3 regions of the Ancrocorticia sp. genome follow, and region 2 is predicted to be linked to each of the others. Evidence: riboswitches for the same ligand, from Rfam matches in the RefSeq annotation. Region 2 holds a riboswitch; each other region holds the start of a gene.

Region 1 (7,143 bases), on a different contig from region 2:
CATCCAGCGCGTTGCCCGCGCCTTGGTGTAGGAGCTTCGCCACCTCGGCGGTGATTGCCGCGGAGAGGGTGCATCCCGTTCCGTGAGTGTTCGGCGTGGCCACCCGCCGATGAATGAACTGGCTGACCTCGCCGCTACCAGTCACCAGGACATCCACAACGTCTCCTTGAGGTGCATGCCCACCCTTAAGGAGCACGGCGCCGGCTCCGCGGGACACAAGCTCGCGGGCCTGCCGCACCATCTCCGGAGGGCTCGCAGCCTCCGCCACGTCATCCCCAAGCAGGAGAGCCGCCTCCGGCAGGTTGGGCGTGATCAGATCGGCAACCGGCAGCAACAGCTCGCGCACGGCATCCACAGCCGAAGCCTCCAAAAGGCGATGCCCCGACGTGGCCACCATGACGGGATCAACCGTGTAGAAGCCAAGAGAACCAGAGCGCCGGCGATCAACCACCAGCTCCACGAGTGATCGCGAGGCCAGCATGCCAGATTTTGTGGCATCCACGGGCATATCGCCCAGAACGGCATCAAACTGATCGGCAACGAAATCATCGTGAATGGGATACACCCGAGAAACGCCGTGGGTGTTTTGGGCAACGAGGGCCGTGATCACGGTGGTGCCGAAAGCCCCGCGCGCAGCAAAGGCCTTGAGGTCGGCGTGGATGCCGGCGCCGCCACTGGGATCCGTCCCCGCGATGGACAGCGCGATTGGTGGCCGGTTCATCGCGCCCCGCCTAACCGCAACGTTGATTCTTCGGCGGAAACCTTGCCGCCGGCACGGTCCGCACTAGTGAGGGGATCGCCAGCCCTTGCCACACCGGCACTGCCCGGTTCAACTCCACCAATGAGGCCACCCGGATCGAAGGCAGTAAGCAGTTCGGCCGCAGCCCGCCGCGGATCCTCTGCCATGCAGATTGCGGAAACGACGCACATCCCGATGAGTCCACAGTCCCTGATTTCCGCCGCACGATCATGTGTGATCCCACCGATGCCAACCGCGGGCAGCCCGGCTTGTGCAACCAGCTCGCCAAGATGCTCGGCCCCGAGCCCTCCCGGCGCATCGGCCTTGGTTGAGGTGTCGTAGACCGGCCCGATCCCCAGAAGATCCACCGCCCCGGACGCCCGCGCGGCCGCGAACTGGGCCGTATTGGACGCGGAGAGCCCGATGAGAGGCCCCGGCCCGAGCAACGCCCGTACGCGGGCTGGCGTGGTGTCTGATTGCCCGATATGGACGTGAATGGGGATGCCTTCGTCCAGAAGCCGCCGGGCTACGTTCACCCGATCATTGACGACGACGGGTACGTACCTCCCACTTCCGCCCATAGCCGCGGCTACGGCAGCGATAACCTCTCGCGTCAGCGAGTAAAAGCCAGCATCATCCAGATCCTTATCGCGCACCTGAACGATGCCAGCCCCACCGGCCACCGCCTCGTATACAGTTTCGGCCACACTGCGGCCAGCCGACTCGCACTGAGCGGTATCCGTCACCAGATACAGCCGGGCATCAATCCCCGCCAACCGCGGGCTGGCAGCGATCATGACGCAACGCTTTCAAGAGAACTCAGCTCAACCCGTGCGCCCGCCAGTTCCTCTGCCGTCACGGCATGGAGGGCGTCCAGAAAGGCCACAGAATAGCTTCCAGGACCGTGAGCATCGCGGCCAGCACGCTCCCCGGCAACGGCGAAGTGTGCGTGGGCGGCAACAACGACATTCAAGCGTTCCGAGGCAGTATCGGCACCCGCGAGATAGGCGGCGGTGAGCGCACCAAGCGAGCACCCGGTCCCGATGACGAGCGGCATCAACTCGTGCCCTCCATGCACACGCACAACATGGTCCGTCCCGTTGATGTGGGCAACTACGGCGTCGGTCTTCCCGGAGATGGCAACAACCGCTCCGGTGGAACGCGCCAGCTGGGCGGCGGCAGGTAGGACGGCATCCACCTCATCGGTGGAATCAACTCCACGCCCGCCAAGCCCGGCACCGGCCAGAGCCGCGATCTCGGAGGCGTTGCCGCGAATCGCGGTGGGATTCATGCCGGCAGCACGGCGAATCCTCGACGTCCGATACTCGATTGCCCCAACGCTCACCGGGTCAAGAACCCACGGGTGGCCTTCTGCAAGAGACGCCTCAATGGCGGCATCGGCGCCAAGAAATTGGTGGCTAGTGGCAGTCCCAAAGTTCACGAGCAGGCCATTCGCGATCCGAGCGAACTGCGCGGCATCAGCTTCATGGTCCAGCATCGCCGGTGAGGCACCTGCCGCTAGAAGAACGTTGGCGCTGAACTGTTGCACAACGGTATTCGTGATGCACTGGATCAGCGGGTTGGTGGTACGCAATGTGTTGTAAGCAGAATGCAGGTTGAGGTCAACCATGACAATCCCTTCGCTAGAGTTAACCAGATCAGGTTCGATGGGTGTTTTCTCAGCCCGCACTCTCGCGTGGCACCCCATGTCACGTGTAACCCTATCAAGGATCGCCCTGCCGCGAGCGTGATTTTGTAGGTTCGCGGAGCGCCGTCGTCGTCGAAATAAAAACTCTCGGTGAGCTGAGTGTGCGATACTCGTACTGCAGACACGGGGTGCCCATCTGGGCTGAGAGAAACCCGAGAACCTGATCGAGTTCGTACTCGCGGAGGAATGTCAAAGATGCGGGCGGTGCCATCATCGCCAACTCGCGCATCGCTCCCGCCCTGTGTCTATGAGACGTAGTGAAAGGGACGAGCGATGACACTGTTTGACGATCTGAAGGACGCAATTGCCCCCGAGTGGGAGGCCTACACCAACCATGAGTTTGTGCAGAGGCTTGGGGAAGGAACGCTGCCGCTCCAGGCCTTTCAAGACTACCTCGTGCAGGACTACCTGTTCCTTATTCAGTTCGCCCGCGCGAATGCCTTGGCCGCATACAAGAGCCGGAGGCTCGCGGACATTCGTGAGGCCAGCGATGCGCTCTCACTCATCCTTGACGAGACGAAGCTGCACCGCCGCCTGACGGAGCGGTGGGGGATTTCTCTGGAGGAGCTGGACGCGGCTCCGGAAAAGCAGGGCACCGTTGCCTACACGCGGTACGTGCTGGACGCCGGGATGTCCGGCGATCTGCTGGATCTGCACATTGCTCTGGCCCCATGCGTGATCGGATACGCGGAGATTGGGACCGCGCTTGAGCCAGTGCTCCGGGCGAATGGGGCTGGGTTGGGAGAAAGGGCTGGCGCGGTAGGCGGCGCGGGAGGCAGCGCGGGCAGTACGGGCGGTGACGGCGAGGCCCACCCCTACGCAGAATGGATCGAGGAATACGCCGGGGCGGAATTCCAAGCCGGAGCAGCAGCGGCTATCGCACGCCTTGATGCGCTTTCTGACGGCGGGGCGATCAGCTCGCGGCGGTTCGCCGAACTAGTGCGGGTTTTCCGCGCGGCAACAAGGCTTGAGAAGGAATTCTGGCAGCAGGGGCTGGATGCGGGTTCGTCGTCGTTACAAAACTAACGCCGTTCCCTACCCAGCGGAACAACCTGCGGAGTGCCCACGGCCGGGTCCGGGACCACGAGGCACTTGAGATCAAATACGCGTTCCACGAGGTCTGCGGAGACGATCGTGCGCGGGGTGCCTTCGGCCATGATGTGGCCGTCGCGCATGGCGATGAGGTGGCTGGCGTAACGCGCGGCGTGATTGAGATCGTGGAGGACGGCCACGATGGTGCGGCCGGCAAGGTTGAGGTCCGTGAGCAGTTCGAGGAGCTCGATCTGGTAGGTGATGTCGAGGAAGGTGGTGGGTTCGTCTAGGAGGAGGATGTCGGTTTCCTGGGCGAGCGCCATGGCTACCCAGACGCGCTGGCGTTGGCCGCCGGAGAGCTCGTCTACCAGCCGTCCCGAGAGCCCGTTAACGCCCGTGGCTTCCATTGCTTCGGCCACGGCCTTTTCGTCCGCCTCGGTCCACTGCTGAATCAGCTTCTGGTACGGGAATCGCCCGCGCGCCACGAGGTCCGCCACCGTGATGCCATCCGGGGCGATGGAGCTTTGAGGGAGGAGGCCGATGCGGCGCGCCACTTCTTTTGCTCGGTAGGAATGAATATCGCGGCCGTCTAGGACGATCTGGCCGTTGCTTGGTTGGAGAAGGCGGCTGAGGGCGCGCAGGAGCGTGGATTTGCCGCAGGCGTTCGGGCCAACGATCACCGTGAAGGATTCGTCCGGGATCGAGACAGAGAGATTCTGGGAAATGGTGCGCTTGTCATAGCCGATGGTGGCGTTTTCGGCGTGGAGGCGGTCCGAGCTGCCCGAATTCGAACTACCTTCCGACGTGCCGGCCGATGAGGGACGTTCTGTTGCGGGAACTGTCATGGGTGCATCCTTTCGGTAACGATTCCGGATGTTTGCGGGGGCCGTCTGGGGCATGTGGGGCATGTGGGGCATGTGGGGCATGTGGGGCATGTGGGGCATGTGGGCGGCTTACACACGGCGCCTCGCCTCCTGAACGATTAGCCACACGAGGTATCCGCCGCCGATCACAACGGTGACCACACCAACGGGCAGCATCGTGGAGAGCAGATGCTGAGCAGCCAAATCGGCCACCACCAGCAAGAGTGCCCCCATGCAGGCGGCGGGCGCCACAGTGATGCCGATGCTCCGGGTCAGGCGGTGCGCGATTTGCGGGGCGGCGAGGGCAACAAAGGCGATCGGGCCGGCGGCTGCGGTGACCGTTGCCGTCAGGGCCACGCCGATCACCATGATGGAGAGTCGGACCGGTTCGGCGCGCGCACCGGTGGCGCGTGCGGCGTCATCCCCCAGTTCCAGCTGCCGAAGCCCGCGCCCCAGCACGCCCCCGCCGGCCAGCAGGAGGATAACAATGAGGCCGCCCCATAAGGCTTGTTCCCAGTTGATGCCGTTGAGCGAGCCGGCGCCCCACACGGCGGCACTCAGGGCTACTTCGAGGTTTGCGGACTGCATGAGCCACGTGTTGAAGGAGCCGAGCACAGCGGAAACGGCGATGCCGATAATGATGAGACGGAAGCCTTGGACACCGTGGCGCCAGGCGAGTATGTATACGAGTCCAGCCGTGAGAATTCCCCCGATGAGAGCGCCGCCCGCCCGTTCCAGATACGTTCCGCCCATCAGGATAATGACGATGAGAGCGCCGGTATACGCGCCCGTGGAGAAACCGATGATGTCAGGGGAGGCTAGGGGATTTCGGGTAAGTGATTGGAACATGGCTCCCGCGGCTCCGAGGGCAGCCCCGAATATAGCGGCCGCCAGTACGCGGGGTAGTCTCCATTCGACGACGACGGTCCGGGCGAATCCCGCATCTGGGTTATTCGTGAGGGCGGCCCATACTTCGGTGAAAGTGAGAGGGTAATCGCCCAGTGTCAGGGTCCAGGCCGCGAGGGCGATGGTTGCACCCAGCAGGATGAGGCACACGATCACGCTGCGCAGTGGCCAGCGAACGGATATGCCGAAGTGGCGGAACGTCAGGCTGCGGTAGCCGAAATCTAGAGTGGCTGGAGCCGTCATAGTCCGCTAGCCTTCCTGCGCCGCACGAGAAGGATGAGGACGGGTGCACCGATGAAGGACGTGACCAGCCCAACGGGGTACTCTCCCGGCCACTGAACGATCCGTCCCACGATGTCCGAGGCGAGGATGAGCGAGGGTGCCAAAATCATGGTGTAGGTGAGAATCCACCGCTGGTCAGGGCCAACGATCCATCGAGCAATGTGGGGGATCATGAGGCCGATGAATCCGATGGGGCCGGCAACCGCCGTGGCGCCGCCCGCTAGGAGCGTCACCGCGAGAACCACGATCACACGGGTAAGGGCAACGTTGGCGCCGAGCGACTTGGCCAGATCGTCTCCTAGCGCGATGGCGTTGAGGGAGGAAGCGGCAATGACGGCTAGAAGAAGACCGATCACGAGGAAGGGCAATACCGGAAGCAGGATGTCCCAACCGCGATCCACGATGCTTCCCACGTTCCAATAACGCATCTCATTGAACGCCTTGGGATCAAGAAGAGTCATGGCTGTGACAAGGCCACTGAGGACGGCGCTGAGCGCCACACCCGCAAGGGTGAGTTTCGCCGGATCGGTGCCCCCTCTCCCCGCCGATCCAATGAAGTACACGGCCACCGTCACAACGAATGCTCCCGCGAACGCAAGCCACACCTGTCCGCTGATCGTGGTGACCCCGAACAGGGCAACGCCCAGTGCAACGAAGAAGGAGGCCCCTGCGTTAACGCCGAGGATCCCCGGATCGGCAAGGGGATTGCGGGTGAGAGCTTGGATGAGTGCGCCTGCCACGCCAAGAGCCATACCCACGCAGAGGCCAACGGCGGTCCGGGGGATGCGCAGGTCCCAGATGATGTGGGCTGTGTTCGCATCGGAGGCACCCGCCAAGGCGTCGAAGATCTGGGGAACTGGGATGAACTTGGAGCCAATCGCGATGCTCAGGATGACCAGCAAGGCAAGGCCGGCTAGCGCGAGGGGAAGGAAAAAGAGGCGGCGGCTGGTTGGGACGTGTTGTCCGTCCGCCTTCTTGATTCCATGAGCAGTATCCGATAATGTCACAAAAGTTAGGATACACTAACTAACTCAACGTTCTACGAATGGATCGACTCATGCGTTTACGCCGCGCCGCAGCTTCGCTTCTTGCTGTTTGTGCCTTGTCACTGGCAGGGTGCTCATCTTCATCGGACAGCGATTCCACAGATACAGAAACCACTGCGCCCAGCGAGGGGGCGGAGGGCGCCTTCCCGGCAAGCATTGAAACAAAGTTCGGGACGGTGGAAGTTGATAAAGCGCCCGAGCGTGTGGTGGCGCTCGGTTGGGGCGACGCCGAAGCGGCACTTGCGCTGGGAATTCAGCCAGTTGGGGCTTCCGATTGGCTCGAATTCGGGGGTGACGGTGTGGGGCCTTGGTCCGAGGGACTCTATGATGAATCGCCCGAGATCATCGCCACGCTAGATCCTTCGTACGAGGCGATCGCAGCCCTTAAGCCGGACCTGATCCTTGACGTGCGTAGCTCGGGTGAACAAGAACGCTACGATCGCCTGTCCGAGATCGCCACAACCGTTGGCGTACCAGAGGGTGGAGATTCGTGGCTGGCCACTCGCGATCAGCAGATGGACATGATCTCCACGGCACTCGGCCAGCCAGAACAGGGTCAAGAGATAC
Region 2 (7,143 bases):
GCCGTCAACTAGGGCGGCGTTGGGGGTTTCGGGTGCGCCGTCCTGCGCCGTGGCATCTGGCGCCCCGTCTCGGACTACTGCATCGTGGGGCGCCGTGTCATGCGGCGCAACAAAGTGAACGCTCATCACGGCTCCCTATCCAGCGGTTCGAGGATGCGGTAGGGAATGTCCCATGCAGCGTTGGTACCGTCCGCGCCGGCGCCGTCCAGCCCGATCCACTGCTTTTCGCTCTGTGTCAAAAGCCCGTGGCGCTGGGCGAGCTTGCGCGCGTACCGCCACACATAGGGATAATCGCGAACTGAGGCCGCGCCCCATCCGAACTCGCGCCGAATGCCCTGATCGAACAGGGCAAGAACTGAGAAAAGCTGGATATCCACGAGCGTGGGCTCGGTCCCGGCAACGTAGGCATCCGGGTCCCTCAGTTCGTAATCGAGCACCCCCAACCGTGCGTAGATGAGTCGTGCCAGCGCTTCCTTCTCCTCGTTCGCCGCGCGAGGCAGCCGCCGTCCTGCCTCGATCAGATCCTGCCTGATGGAGGCCTCGGTGTACGGGGCGCCGCCGGTCGGGGCGCCCGCAAGCGCGTCCAACACGTCCTTGGGTGCAAGATCCGCTTCCGTCCGGTCTGCGCGCGTGAGGTGGATCCGGGCGGGATCTTTTTTCGTATCGACGACGGCGAATTCCTCCCCCGCCGTGGTGAGCCTCAACAAGATCTTGATGCTCAGGTGGTCGGGGTCGGTGGGGTTCAGGGCAACGGTGATCGGGGACGGACCCAGGCTCAGAACGCTATCTGGCGAAGCCTGCGGGTCAGTGAGAGACAGTGCGGGCATTGTGTCAGCCCTCCTTGAGGTGAATCGGGATGTTGGTGGTGCGAGCCGAAGTTCGAAGGAATACAGGCGCTGCCCGTGATCTACCACTTTGGTTTCGCGTTCGATCCTGCGATGGAAGCCGTGCTGGTAGTAAAGATTGTGGGCGTGGACCATGTGTGGGGAAGAGTTGATGCTGATCGTTTCTGCACCGTTGGTTCGTGCTTGGTCAATGGCGTGCTCCACCAGCTTGTGGCCGATGCCCCTTCCGCGCCCCGCCCGCGCAACGCCAAGGATGTTAAATGTTGAGGTGCCACGGGCGATCGCTTCGGGATGCGGAGTCAGAACGCCAGCCACAATTCTCCCGGAGGAGCGCTGCTCAACAGCCCAGATGTAGTTGGTTTCTGCCCGCGCGCTAATTGCGTGGAGGCCACGCCTGTACTCCTCGGTGACCCAGCATCCGTGGGTGAAGGCATCCTCAAGCATGTTGCCGAATTCTTCGTATTCGTGTGGCTGAGCCAAACGCAGCACATGATCCGCGTCTAAGGGGACGGGGCGCAACTCCTCGGGGTGGAGCGAGGTGGGGTTCGACGGGGTGGGATTCAACGTGATGCTCATGCTCCAAAGCTCCACAACTCATAAGAGCCACCGCCGCCGGGGCCCGTGTACAGGGGCGAACCCGTAAGGCCCTCGCGCCCAGCCGGCTCCAACCATGCCGCGAGCGATTCTTCCGGTGTGGGCAGGTAGGAGGTTTCTCCGCGGATGACGCCTTTGTTGATGTACTCTCCCGACGGGCCTGGCACAAGGCCGAGGAAGTACTTTTCCCGGTCATCTACTAGGCCGTTCTGGAACAGATCTCGGGCGTAGGCCCACAGGTTGGGGTAGTCGCTGATCTGGATCGAATCGTCCTGACCGAACAGCTCCACGAAGCCTGGGCGGTAGTTGCGCTCGAAGGATGCGAGAGTTTGGAACAGGCGAACATCGGAATCGGTCAGGCGATCGCCGAACAGGTAGCGCCGCGAAGCTAAACGGAAATTGTAATCGGCCAACCGAGCCTCGAAAATGCGCTTGGCGGCGAGCGCCGCATTGTGGCTCTGAGCGAAGATGGCCTTGTAGGTCCCGTTGTTCACATCGTCGAATAGCTGCTGGTTGAGTAGGTCAATTTCTTGGCGCAGATCTGCCTGATAGAGGTCGGGAGCATCTGCCTTGTGAAGTGGCTTCCACGCCGTCTCCAGATCGATGGGGAGAAGGTGGTAATTGTTGGTCACTACCTTTCCCGTGACCGTGTCAATGACGGTTGGGGATGTGCCGCGGCCGGCAAAGGTGGGATCCGTGGCTCGGTAGAAATCGTTGAGGCGGTCGGTTCCGAAACGCTGGACAACATCGCCGTCACTATCGGAGATGCGCCAACCTTGCGAATCCCGCCCGTACAGAAGGACAAATGGGAGCGCCTCTTGCAGGCCAAGCAACCGGGTAACGATGAGCTGGCGCCGTGCCCACCCGCAACCGACGCTTCCTAGCAGGCGGTATCGCCCTGCCTCAACTGGCCATTGGCCATCCTCTTGGCCAAAGCGAGCCGTGAACCAGTTGCGTTGGCGGCGGAACCCGCCATCGGGGGTCTGCTCGGAAACAACTTCTGGCATTTTCGCACTATCGTCTCGGGCCGGAGGATTGAGAAGTTCATATTCAACTGAAGCTTTAAGTGCGGTCATGGGAGTGCTCCTTTGAAGGAATTGGTCTGCTGAATGTGTGAAGAAAGTTTGTGGAGAAGATTTGTGAAGAACGGAAATATGCTGATAGATGCGCTCTCGCGGGGAAAACACTGCGTTTTGGGTATAAGATCCCGCATTTTGGATGCAAGAAAATACGCTCTGCCCTTCGAGGCTGCGTGGGAAAGCTGCGTGTGAGGGCGGCAGTGGCTTCGGCTAAGGCAGCAGGATGAGTTTTAGTGAAGCTGGCGGTATGGGTGTGCCGACAAACGGTCTGCAGGAGCCCGTTGCGAACTGACCTCGGGATACGTGATCAGATGGTACGGGCGCTGCTCACCGTGTTGCGGTTGGCCAGAGAAAAGGCTTCGTTGAAAACTCTGTGCCTAGCGACAACACATTCGACAACAGAAGGCCGCACGGGTGAAGTAGAGGTTCGTGGTGAGCTGCTGATTGTGCATGTGCTCGCCCCTCTCATGTGTGATCTGTAATCGAACACCTTTAGCATATGGGGGTAATAGGTTTATGTCTAATGCATGTTCACATCGTGAGAATGCAAGGCGCGGGATGCCATACTTGAACGTGGACACGGGGTGCTCCAACCGGAGCTGAGACTAAACCCGTGGAACCTGATCTGGTTCATACTAGCGAAGGGATTGTCCAGTGAATCAACGCGCTTCAATATCTGCTGCGCCCGCCATGGACGGCACATCACAAGCATCAGCGCCCGCACAACCTCCTGCCTCTACAGCCGCCATGCCCAAGGCCGGGCGTGCAGCCCTGCGCGCGGGTGTCGTAGGAAATTGGATAGACAACGTCCACATGTTCCTTCCACTCACCGCACTAGCTCCGGCGATGGCGGTGCTCGCTGGGCCGGGGGCTGCGGCCGCCACGGGCGCGATCGTCGTGATCGCAATGATGCTCGGACGCCCCTTGGGAGGCGTGATCTTTGGGCGGATCTCGGACAAGCTGGGCCGCACCCGCACCACGAAGATTGCCATCACAGGGACGGCGCTGTGCGCGCTGCTCATCGCGGTGATGCCCACCTACGAGCTTCTCGGCGGAGGAACCATTGCGGCAATTCTGGCCCTGCGGTTCATCGGGGGAATCTTCATCGCAGGAGAATACTCCGCCGCCATTCCATTGGCTATGGAGTGGTCCTCCCCTCGTAAGCGCGGCTTCATGAGCGGGCTCATCCTCTCGATGGCGCCGTGGGCACAGGCCTCCATTGCATTCGCCGTCGCGTGGCTGCTGGCGCTCATGGGGCCCGATGCCTATGCGGCATGGGGATGGCGCATCCTCTTCGTGATCGGTGCGCTGCTTTCGGTTGGGATGCTCATCTACTATCGTTCTCGGGTCACGGATGCCCCGATTTTCCACCGCGAGCGCTCTGCCACGGCTCGGCCAAAGGCGAGTGTCAAGGACGTGGTACTGGGGCGCTGGTCTAGGTCATTCTGGCAGGCGTTCATCATCATGACCGGCCTCTTTTTCCTCACCCAAACCACGGTTGTCATGATGACGGCGGAACTCGGCGAAGAGACAGGGCTGACCTCGGGTGAAGTCTCTGTGGCCATGGGAATTGCCTCGATCAATCAGGCGATCTTCATGATTCTCGCCGGCCATATTTCCACCAGAATCGGCCGGCGGAACCTCTTCATCATCTGGGGCACAGTGGCGCTGATCGCCGGGCCGGGCATCTGGTGGGCGGCCTCCGAATCCACCACTCTGGCTCAAGCAGCACTGTGCGCCTCGCTGCTGCAGGTGGCAACTGTGGCGGCCTACGGTCCCATCTCCGCCTACCTTTCCGAGAGATTCCCTACCGAGGTGCGCTCCACCGGGTACGGGATCGTCTACAGCTGGTCACTCATCATCCCCTCGCTTTACCCCTTCTATCTGCCCACGTTGCAGGAATGGTTCGGGCCCTACGCGGCGATCATGGGATTAATCGTTGTGGGCGCCGGCCTCGTGATTCTCGGGGCGGCACTGGGCCCCGCCCTCAGCAGGCGTGATATCTCCCGCGATCTCGATGAGGTTGCCTCAGTTGTCGACGGGGTGCCATTAGATGGCGGCGCACCAACTGGCGAAGGCAACGATCGATGAACGGCACGGGCGCGGCACTGCCAGGCACGGACCTGGCACGGGACACAGATTTCGCTGCGGCGGCACCCGCAATTGCGGCAGTGCGGCGGGGCCAACCCCTCGTGCACTGCATCACGGCAACGGTATCCATGAATTTCGTTGCCAACGGGTTACTTGCCGCCGGTGCCCGCCCCATGATGACCGAGACCGTCCAGGAAGCACCGGTCATCACGGGGATTGCGGATTGTTTGCTAGTCAATGTGGGCACCCTGTCCACTGACGCCATGGAGGGCATTCGTCCGACGGTTCGCCAGCGGATATCGGACGGCCAACCGTGGGTTTTGGATCCCACCGCAATAGGCAGAGCGCCGGTGCGCACGCCTCTGGCGCGAGACCTGCTGGATTCCCATCCCGCCGTTGTCCGGGGAAATGCCTCGGAAATTCTTGCTCTCACGGGAGGGAAAGGAGGGCGTGGCGCCGATTCTGCGGAAGGCTCCGGCGCCGCGCTCGCGGCCGCCCGGCAGGTATCCGCACGCACTGGAGGCGCCGTGGCGGTATCGGGCAGCACCGATCTGATCGTCGGGCCGAATAACACCACCCGCACAATCACACGGGGCCATCCACTCCTCACGCGGGTCACGGGCACCGGATGCCTCCTAGGCGCCATGACCGCTGCCTGCATGGCCGCGTGCGACGACCTGTTCGAAGCCGCATCGGCCGCCACACTCTGGATGAATATCGCGGGAGAACTCGCGGCCTCCAGAGCCCCGCGGCCCGGATCGTTTCGGATTGCACTGCTCGATGCTCTAGACGAAGTAGGCGAGGTAGCCGATCACATGGAACGCAACGCACAACATGAGGAGAAATCATGAGGACAACAGGGCCGCTCGATGTGCGGTGTTACCTAGTCACATCAGGAACCGATTCACGCACCGTCGGCGTTGCGGCAGAGGCCGCCGCGGGTGGTGCAGGGATCATTCAAGTCCGCGCCAAGGATCTGAGCACCTCCGCGTTGCTCCAGTTTTCCGGCGCCGTGGCCGATGCCGTCCAACGCGCGAACCCGCACACCGCCGTGGTGATCGATGATCGGACAGACGTTGCCTTCGCCGCGGTACGCGCCGGCCATGCAGTGGCCGGGGTGCACCTCGGCCAAGATGATCTGCCAGTACCTGACGCCAGAGCAATGCTCGGACCGGACGCGATCATCGGCCTGACCACCGGCACCCTTCAAACAGTTCAGGCGGCCGATGCGACTCTGGTTGATTACCTTGGCGCCGGCCCATTCAGACCCACACCAACGAAAGATCCCGGCCGCCCGCCACTCGGCCTAGCCAGCTACCCGGAATTCGTAGCTGCCACAACGATTCCTGTGGTGGCCATTGGCGATGTCACGCCAGCGGACGTTGCCGATCTTGCCGCCACCGGCGTTGCCGGGGTGGCGTTCGTCCGGGCCATCATGGCGTCGGATCATCCACGCGCCACGGTGAGCCAGATTCTTGGATCGTTCGCGGCTGCCCAGACTGCCCTAGCTGCCCAGACTGCCCAACCGGAGCTTTAATCGCCGTCCGCTCACGGCACCAATCAGCTAAATGTGGCACCCTAGAAGAATGCCCGCCACCGATACCTCGCAACCAGCCCAGCAGCCCCAGCAGCCCGAGCAACATCCCGCGCGACCCCAGCGTGTCCTCCCCAAGCCCCCGCTCAACCTAGCGCTGGACCGTATCGAGGATGCCTACGGCTACACCCCGCCGGAGGACGCGGTGTATGAGGAGTTCGTGGCATGGGCCGAATCGACGAACCGTCCCCTCTACCCCCATCAGGAAGAGGCACTACTCGGGGCGCTGGAGGGCGATCACCTGATCGTTTCCACACCAACGGGATCGGGCAAATCAATGGTGGCGCTTGCCGCCATCTTTGCAGGTCTCGCTCAGGGCAAGACGGCCTATTACACCGCCCCGCTCAAAGCGCTGGTCTCCGAAAAGTTCTTTGAACTGATCGCGGTGTTCGGCGCGGAGAATGTTGGGATGATTACGGGCGATTCTTCGATCAACGGTGGAGCTCCCATCATCTGCGCTACAGCGGAGATCGTGGCGAACATTTCCCTGCGCGAGGGCGATGCGGGCCAAATCGGCGTGCTCATTCAGGACGAGTTCCACTTCTATAGCGATCCTCAGCGCGGCTGGGCGTGGCAGGTCCCGCTCTTGGAGCTGACCTCCACCCAGCAGGTACTCCTATCGGCAACCCTTGGCGATACCACGTTCCTCGAAAAGGACCTAGAGCGCCGCACTGGCCGCTCCGTCTGCCTCGTCACCAACGCCGAACGCCCCGTCCCCTTGAACTTTGCCTACTCCACCACGCCACTTCCGGAGTTGGTCAAGGAGCTCACCTCCACACACCGCTCCCCTGTGTACATCGTTCACTTCTCCCAGCGCGAAGCCGTCACTCAGGCTCAGGCGCTCCAGCCGATCGCGCTAACCACCAAGGAACAAAAGGCCGCCATCGCCGCCGCCATCGGCACCTTCAAGTTCGGCCCGGGATTCGGAAAGATTCTCTCC
Region 3 (7,143 bases), on a different contig from region 2:
GAGGCACACAGGGCTCTGGCACTCAGCAACCTAGCCCCGCGCGAATGGATCACGCTCACCGCGAGCTGGCATCGCCCCCTCATGAGTCATCACTCAAGGAGTGGGAGCGCGGCACATCGAGTTCTTCAGCCTCCTCTAGTTCCTCCTCTAGTTCCTCCGAAGCGAAGGGAGAGAACGCATGAGTTCGCTAGCATTAGTCATTCTTGCCGGGGTTCTGGTGGCCGTTGGCGTATACCTGATTCTTGAGCGAAGCCTGTCACGCATTGTTCTTGGCCTCGCGGCACTCTCCAATGGAATCAACATTGTGTTCCTGATAGCCGGTGGGCGCTCCGGTGAGCCGCCGATTGTTGGGACCGCAGAGCCGGAAGCAATGGCGGATCCCCTGATTCAGGCGATGGTTCTGACGGCCATTGTCATCACGTTGGGAATGACCGGCTTCCTGCTGGCGATGGCCTACAGATCGTGGCAGCTCCGCGATAACGATGAAGTCCGCGATGATCGCGAGGATCGTGCCGTTGCCAAGCGCAAGGCCGCTGAAGCGATGGAGAAACACGAGGATAAGGGCGATCTTGTTGAAACGGTAGCCGAATTCCACGATGAAACCGATGGAGGAAATAGTGAATCTTAATGTCCTCCTAGCCCTACCCGTGGTGCTGCCCATGCTGGGCGCAGGCATTCTGCTGCTGCTCTCAGCCAAGCGGTTCCGGTTCCTTCAGTTCATCGCCACGATTGGCGTGCTGAGCCTTGTGTTGGCGGCAGCGATCGCGCTTCTCATCGGTTCGCTCGACGGGCCTATTGTTCTGAACATGGGCGGCTGGGCCGCACCCGTGGGCATCGTGCTGGTGGCCGATAAGCTCTCTACGCTCTTGCTGGTCACGTCGGTGACCGTCACGCTTCTGGTTTTGCTGTATTCAGTGTTCCAAGGTGTGGCAGATGGCGATAAGGGTGCCCCTTCGGCGATCTACTATCCGGCGTTCCTCCTGCTGTCCGCCGGGGTGTCCAATGCCTTCCTGTCCGGGGATCTGTTCAATATCTATGTGGGATTCGAGCTCTTGCTGGCCTCCTCCTTCGTGTTGATCACGATGGGCGGGACTCAGGAGCGCATGCGTACCGGCACGGTGTACGTGATTGTTTCTCTCGTGTCTTCCATGGTGTTCCTTGTGGCAATTGGGCTCACCTACGCCGCTGCCGGCACGGTGAATCTGGCCCAGCTGGCCCTGCGCCTTCCGGAACTGGATCAGGGCATACAGATGATCTTGCAGGTGCTGCTCTTGATTGGGTTTGCGATCAAGGCCGCTATCTTCCCGCTTTCTGCGTGGCTCCCAGATTCTTACCCAACGGCTTCGGCTCCCGTCACAGCCGTGTTTGCTGGCCTCCTGACGAAGGTGGGCATTTACGCGATCATCCGCACGCAAACGCTGCTGTTCCCGGACGGTGCCTTGAACGATGTGCTCGCGTGGTTCGCCGTGGCGGCAATGCTTGTTGGCATTCTGGGCGCGGTTGCTCAGAAGGACATTAAGAGGCTGCTGTCCTTCACTCTCGTTTCCCACATGGGCTACATGGTGTGGGGCGTCGCGCTGGGATCCACGGGCGGCTTCTCCTCCACAGTCTTCTACGCGGTTCACCACATCACGGTCCAGACAACACTGTTCTTGGTGGTGGGCCTGATCGAACGCCGCACCGGCACCACCTCGATGAGCAAGCTGGGATCCTTGGCTGCCGGAACCCCCCTCATCGCGGCGCTCTACTTGATTCCCGCGCTCAACCTTGCAGGCATCCCACCGATGTCCGGATTCCTCGGCAAACTGGGCCTCATGGAGGCATCGGCGCATCGTGGCACCGGTTTGGATTGGCTGTTGATTGCAGCCGGAATCATCACCTCGATCCTTACCCTGTACGCCGTGATTCGCGTGTGGAACATGGCGTTCTGGCAGGAGGCCCCGGACCCGTTGCCGGAGAATGATTGCCCGAAGGGCATGATCGGTATTGCCGCCACGCTGGTAGCCGTTACGCTGGGGTTGTCAGTGATCGCAAACCCACTGCGCCACTTCACAGATGACACGGCGGTTGAACTCAGAGCACGTGCCCCCTACATCGCCACCGTTCTTCCACAGGAAGGCCAACGTGGGGAAGGTATTTCCCCGAACGTCACGGATGATCACATGGAGGAGCCCGAAGGAGGCAACGATGAGTAAGTCACGGGACGCTATCCGAATAGCAACGCAACGCCCGGGCCGCTTCCCACACGCCTCGCTGGGCACACTCTTTTGGTGCACGCTGGTCTGGGTGTTGTTGTGGGGTGAAGTCACCCCTGGCAATATCGTCTCGGGCTTCATCCTCGCGCTCGCAATCACCAGCGTGGCACCGTTCCCCGCCATGAGCTTCGATGGGCGTTTCCGCCCGCGCGGCCTCGTGATACTCGGCGCACACTTCGTTTACGATCTGGTGTTCTCCTCCATTCAGCAGGCACTCTTCATCGTGCGCGGGCGAAAAGCCAAGGCCGCCATCATCCGCGTTCAGCTCCGCTCCGAATCTGACATGTATTTGGCCATGGCAGCCGGCATGGCCGCGGTAGTTCCGGGCACAGTCCCGGTGGAAGCGGACGCCTCAACCGGCACGATGTACATTCACGTATTCGATGTAGGCCTATCGGGCGGTGTTTCGGCTGCTCACAATTCGATCCTCGACCTAGAGGAGAGGATTCTGCGCGCATTCGCCTCACGCGACGAACTTATTCGCGCTGGCTTCGTACCGGGCCCCACCTCCCGATCGGGCCTCTTGCCGGTCCCATTCGCCCCAGTGTACGAATCGACGGAGGAGGACTAATGATTTGGGTAGTTGGAGTATGCGGCGTGATGCTATTCATCGCTGCCGCCGCCGTGCTGTTCCGCATCGAACGTGGCCCCTCCACGCTTGACCGCATGGTTGGCGTGGACGTGATGACCTCCATCGTGCTGGGGGCCCTGGCGCTCCTCGTTGCATATACCACCAGGGCGGATTTGTTGGCTGTCTTCGTCGTCGTCTCCGTCGTCGGCTTCCTCGGATCGGTGACCCTCGCACGAGCCGCGCGCCCCGACGATCCGGGCAAACGCCGAATCCTCACCATCGAGGAGGAAGAAGCGATCGCGGCCGCGGAGGCAGCGGAAGAAGAATCTGATTCGGACGAAGATAGTGCCGAACCCGTCCATCCGGATGGGAGCGACGAGGAGGAAACCAATGGATGACGTTCTGGACATCGCCGGTGCAATCTTCCTCATCCTTGGCTGCACGCTCACGCTGATCGCCGCGATCGGGCTGGCGCGCTACCCGGACCTGATTTCGCGCCAGCATATTGCCACGAAGCCGCAAGTGCTCTCGCTGATCCTGAACCTGACCGGCGCGGCGATGATCGTGCGCGATTCCACCATGACGTGGACGATGATCCTCGTGATTGCCTTCCAACTCATCACGTCCCCGATTTCGGCCCACATGCTTTCGCGCGCCGGATACCGCACGGGCAGGGTGGATTCTGGCGAACTGGTGGTGGACGATTTGCGGGAGGACCTACACGTGGCGCCAACCGAGCGCGATAATAGGAAGAACACTCATTAAGGAGAAGGTATGGATATCGGCTGGAAAATCATCAGCGCTGGCGCCGGAATCGTGTCAGGCTTCCTCGCGAATAAACTCGCGGACGGGATCTGGAAGGTGGCCGTTGGCCGGGACCATCCCAATGAGGAGGATTACACCGAACCGCTGCGCGATGCTCTGGTCTTTTCCGTGGTGTCCGCCAGCGTGGCCGCGGTGGTGAACCAGTTGGTGATGCGTCAGGCCTCCAAGTGGTATGGGCTGGACAGGGCCGCTGAGGGTGCCCAGCAGGTTGCGGACGAGGTAGCCAACGCGGCGGACTGATTGCTAGGCTGTGGGATCGACAGGGGAGCGCCAACGCGGTGCTGAGAGTGCGAAAGCAGACCCTCGAACCTGATCCGGATCATACCGGCGCTAGGGAGTCGAGTTCTCTCCTCACTTCGGTGAGCCCTCCTTGATTGGAGGAAGAATGAAGCAGCAGAAAATCGCGGCTACGGCAGTGGCAGCGTTGGCCTTGGGTGGGCTCGCCGCCTGCTCCGGGGACGATTCGCAGGGTGGGGACGCGGGATCGGCGCCCGATTCCGTCACGGTTCTGGTCCACGATTCGTTTAACGTTCCGCAGGATTTAATTGACCGGTTCGAGGAAGAATCAGGTTTTGAATTGACGACGACGGCGCCCGGCGATGCCGGGGTTGTTGTCAACCAGCTGATTCTGGCCAAGGACAACCCCACGGTGGATGCCGTGTACGGCGTGGAGAACTTCTCCGTGCAAAAGGCCGTGGATGAGGGTGTGTTCGCCAACTACACCTCTGGGGATTTGCCAGCGAGTGGGGCGGACTACACGCTAGACGGCGCCGTGACCCCCATCGATCTGGGGGATGTGTGCGTGAATGTGGATCACGCGTGGTTCGAGGAACAGGGTATGGACGAGCCGGCCACCTTCGATGATCTGGCCAAGCCTGAATACGCTGAGCTTCTTGTGGTTCAAGATCCGGCGGCTTCTTCTCCCGGGCTCGCCTTCCTCGTGGGAACCGTTGAGGCCCTGGGCGAGGATTCCTATCTGGACTACTGGCAGAGCCTGCTGGATGGCGGCACCAAGGTGGCTTCCGGATGGTCGGATGCCTACTACTCTGATTTCTCTGGCGCTGAGGGCGAAGGCGATTACCCGCTGGTTGTTTCCTACGCCTCATCACCGGCCGAAAGCGCTGGGGCAACTGGATCGCTGGACGATACCTGCGTGCGGCAGATCGAATATGCCGGCGTTGTGGAAGGGGCAGCTAACCCCGAGGGAGCTCAGGCGTTCATCGATTTCATGCTCTCGGACGATGTGCAGGCAGCGATCCCTGGTGAAATGTACATGTACCCCATCAACGATCAGGTCGAGCTTCCTGAGGAGTGGGCTGAATATGCCGCTGCTCCCGAGAATCCGATCGAGGCCGATACCGCCGTTGTGGCGGAGAACCGCGACACGTGGATCAAGGATTGGACCGCACTGTACGAGGAGAGCGGGAACTAACCTTTGCAGGTCACGCACCGATCGAGCGGGGGCGGCCGGGGTGGCGGGGCTCGGCCAGACGTTCGTGCTGCCCGGCACCGTGCTGGGCGTGGCAACCCCGCCGGGCTTGGCCAGATCGCGGCATGGTCAGGCGCTGTTGCTTTGCCCGTTGCCTTCCTCGGGGTATTCTTCGTGTGGCCCGTCGCGGCCATGCTGGTTCGCGGATTCGTGGGCGATGCGGGCTGGGACTTTTCGGGTTTCGCCGAGGTTCTGAGCCAAGAACGCACGTGGCGGATCATCTGGCAAACGCTGTGGATGGCGCTGGGCGGGACCGCCGGGGCGGTGGTGCTGGGTATTCCGGGGGCTTATGCGCTTTATCGGTGCACGTTTCCGGGGAGCCGCGTGCTGCGCGCCATTTCCTCGGTTCCCTTCGTGCTGCCCAGCGTTGTGGTGGGCGTGGCCTTCCGCGCGCTGCTTGGTAAAGGTGGGGCGTATGAGGCGTTGGGACTGGACGGTACGGCCAGCGCAGTGGTGATGGCCATGGTGTTCTTCAACTTCTCGGTTGTAGTGCGCACCGTTGGTGGCATGTGGGCCGGGCTGGATCCGCGTGCGGAGGAGGCGGCACGAACACTGGGGGCATCTCCCTTGCGCGCGCTGTTCACGGTTACGCTTCCGGCGCTGCGGCCCGCAATTGGTGCGGCGGCCAGTCTCGTGTTCCTATTCTGTTCCACCGCATACGGGATCGTCCAAACGCTAGGGCGTCCCGGATACGGAACGCTCGAATCAGAGATCTGGGTGCAAACAACCACCTTCTTGGATTTGCGGACTGCCGCCGTGCTCTCCTGCGTCCAATTCGTGATCGTGGCGATCGCGCTGGCGCTCAGCAACAAGCTGAACAATGACGTGGCGTTGCGCATGAATCCGGTGGCGCCGCGGAAGGTGCGGCGCGGGGATGTTGCCGCCGTAGGACTGACCGTGGCGGTTGTTGTTCTGCTTCTTATCGCACCTATGGCGTCCTTGGCATCGCGGGCTTTCCGGCACGGGGACGCCTGGGGTATGGAGAACTTCCGGTTGCTGAACACGGCCGGACAAGGCTTCACCGGCGGGGTGAGCCCGGCGCAGGCTCTGAGAACCTCCGCGGAGATCGGGCTGCAGGCCACGGTGATCGCCTTGATCATCGGGGTACCGGTGGCACTCGTGCTGTCGCGGCGCACGCGGGGCGCCCTACGGGGTGGCCAGCGATTGTTGGACAGCCTAGTCATGCTGCCTCTTGGGATCTCTGCCGTAACCGTTGGATTTGGTTTCTTCATCTCGCTGCGCGGTGCCCTGCCCAACGAGGTCATGGTTCCACTCGTGCAGGCCGTTATCGCACTGCCGCTTGTGGTGCGCTCTCTCGTGCCCGTGCTGCGCGCAATCGACCCACGGCTTCGCGAGGCTGCCGCAACGTTGGGAGCCTCGCCGCTGCGCGTGCTGCTCACCGTTGACGGGCCGTTCATGATCCGTGGCCTCGGGCTGGCCACCGGCTTCGCGTTCGCCATATCGCTTGGAGAATTCGGGGCCACGAGCTTCTTGGCCACGGCTGATCGGACCACGCTGCCAGTCCTTATTGCTAAGTTGCTTGGCCGCCCCGGAGCGGACAACTATGGGATGGCCATGGCTGCCTCGCTGATCCTAGCCATCGTCACGGCCGGGGTCATGGCCCTGTGTGAATCGCTGCGGCCCCGCGCGGCCGGGAAGAATGTGAATGCTGGCGCCCACTCTCACCACATCTTGACGCGCCAGCCGGGCGGCCCGGACGTGGAACCTTCCGTCACTACCACGATCGACGAGCGTCATTCAGGGGGATCTGACGTAGAAGGGTTCTTGGGAACTAGCAACGGTGCACCTGTTGAGCGATCAGCGAGTAAGGACAACACATGAGTGAATACGCTCTTGAATTGCAGAACGTGACCGTCACCTACACGGATGGCTTTGAAGCCTTGCATGGCGTGGACCTGCAGGTATCGCCGGGCGAAATCGTCGCACTACTGGGGCCATCTGGCTCCGGTAAGTCCTCCCTGTTGCGCGGTGTTGCTGGGCTT

Evidence for each region. A riboswitch is a leader RNA that binds a small molecule or an ion and turns the genes downstream of it on or off. The one in region 2 is predicted to bind thiamine pyrophosphate.
Region 1: it holds a riboswitch for thiamine pyrophosphate, as region 2 does, so the genes downstream of both, thiM (hydroxyethylthiazole kinase) here and ACTHV6_RS08710 (MFS transporter) in region 2, are expected to answer to the same signal.
Region 3: it holds a riboswitch for thiamine pyrophosphate, as region 2 does, so the genes downstream of both, ACTHV6_RS02350 (thiamine ABC transporter substrate-binding protein) here and ACTHV6_RS08710 (MFS transporter) in region 2, are expected to answer to the same signal.

Annotation. Positions count from the first base shown of each region.
Region 1 is NZ_JBQCZW010000018.1:17,945-25,087, reverse strand. Features, by position in the region: gene thiD (bifunctional hydroxymethylpyrimidine kinase/phosphomethylpyrimidine kinase) at 1-721, opposite strand, end outside; gene thiE (thiamine phosphate synthase) at 718-1,536, opposite strand; gene thiM (hydroxyethylthiazole kinase) at 1,533-2,369, opposite strand; TPP riboswitch at 2,357-2,456, opposite strand; TPP riboswitch at 2,562-2,651, shown strand; gene ACTHV6_RS07230 (TenA family protein) at 2,721-3,473, shown strand; gene ACTHV6_RS07225 (ABC transporter ATP-binding protein) at 3,470-4,324, opposite strand; gene ACTHV6_RS07220 (FecCD family ABC transporter permease) at 4,433-5,491, opposite strand; gene ACTHV6_RS07215 (FecCD family ABC transporter permease) at 5,488-6,537, opposite strand; gene ACTHV6_RS07210 (iron-siderophore ABC transporter substrate-binding protein) at 6,588-7,143, shown strand, end outside.
Region 2 is NZ_JBQCZW010000025.1:13,137-20,279, forward strand. Features, by position in the region: gene ACTHV6_RS08695 (ABC transporter permease) at 1-126, opposite strand, end outside; gene ACTHV6_RS08700 (GNAT family N-acetyltransferase) at 126-1,421, opposite strand; gene ACTHV6_RS08705 (glutathione S-transferase C-terminal domain-containing protein) at 1,418-2,515, opposite strand; TPP riboswitch at 3,089-3,183, shown strand; gene ACTHV6_RS08710 (MFS transporter) at 3,173-4,609, shown strand; gene thiM (hydroxyethylthiazole kinase) at 4,606-5,460, shown strand; gene ACTHV6_RS08720 (thiamine phosphate synthase) at 5,457-6,146, shown strand; gene ACTHV6_RS08725 (DEAD/DEAH box helicase) at 6,196-7,143, shown strand, end outside.
Region 3 is NZ_JBQCZW010000003.1:123,826-130,968, forward strand. Features, by position in the region: gene ACTHV6_RS02315 (Na+/H+ antiporter subunit A) at 1-182, shown strand, start outside; gene ACTHV6_RS02320 (Na(+)/H(+) antiporter subunit C) at 179-628, shown strand; gene ACTHV6_RS02325 (Na+/H+ antiporter subunit D) at 618-2,195, shown strand; gene ACTHV6_RS02330 (Na+/H+ antiporter subunit E) at 2,188-2,826, shown strand; gene ACTHV6_RS02335 (monovalent cation/H+ antiporter complex subunit F) at 2,826-3,224, shown strand; gene mnhG (monovalent cation/H(+) antiporter subunit G) at 3,217-3,591, shown strand; gene ACTHV6_RS02345 (DUF4235 domain-containing protein) at 3,601-3,891, shown strand; TPP riboswitch at 3,903-4,005, shown strand; gene ACTHV6_RS02350 (thiamine ABC transporter substrate-binding protein) at 4,037-5,083, shown strand; gene ACTHV6_RS02355 (ABC transporter permease) at 5,087-6,982, shown strand; gene ACTHV6_RS02360 (ABC transporter ATP-binding protein) at 6,979-7,143, shown strand, end outside.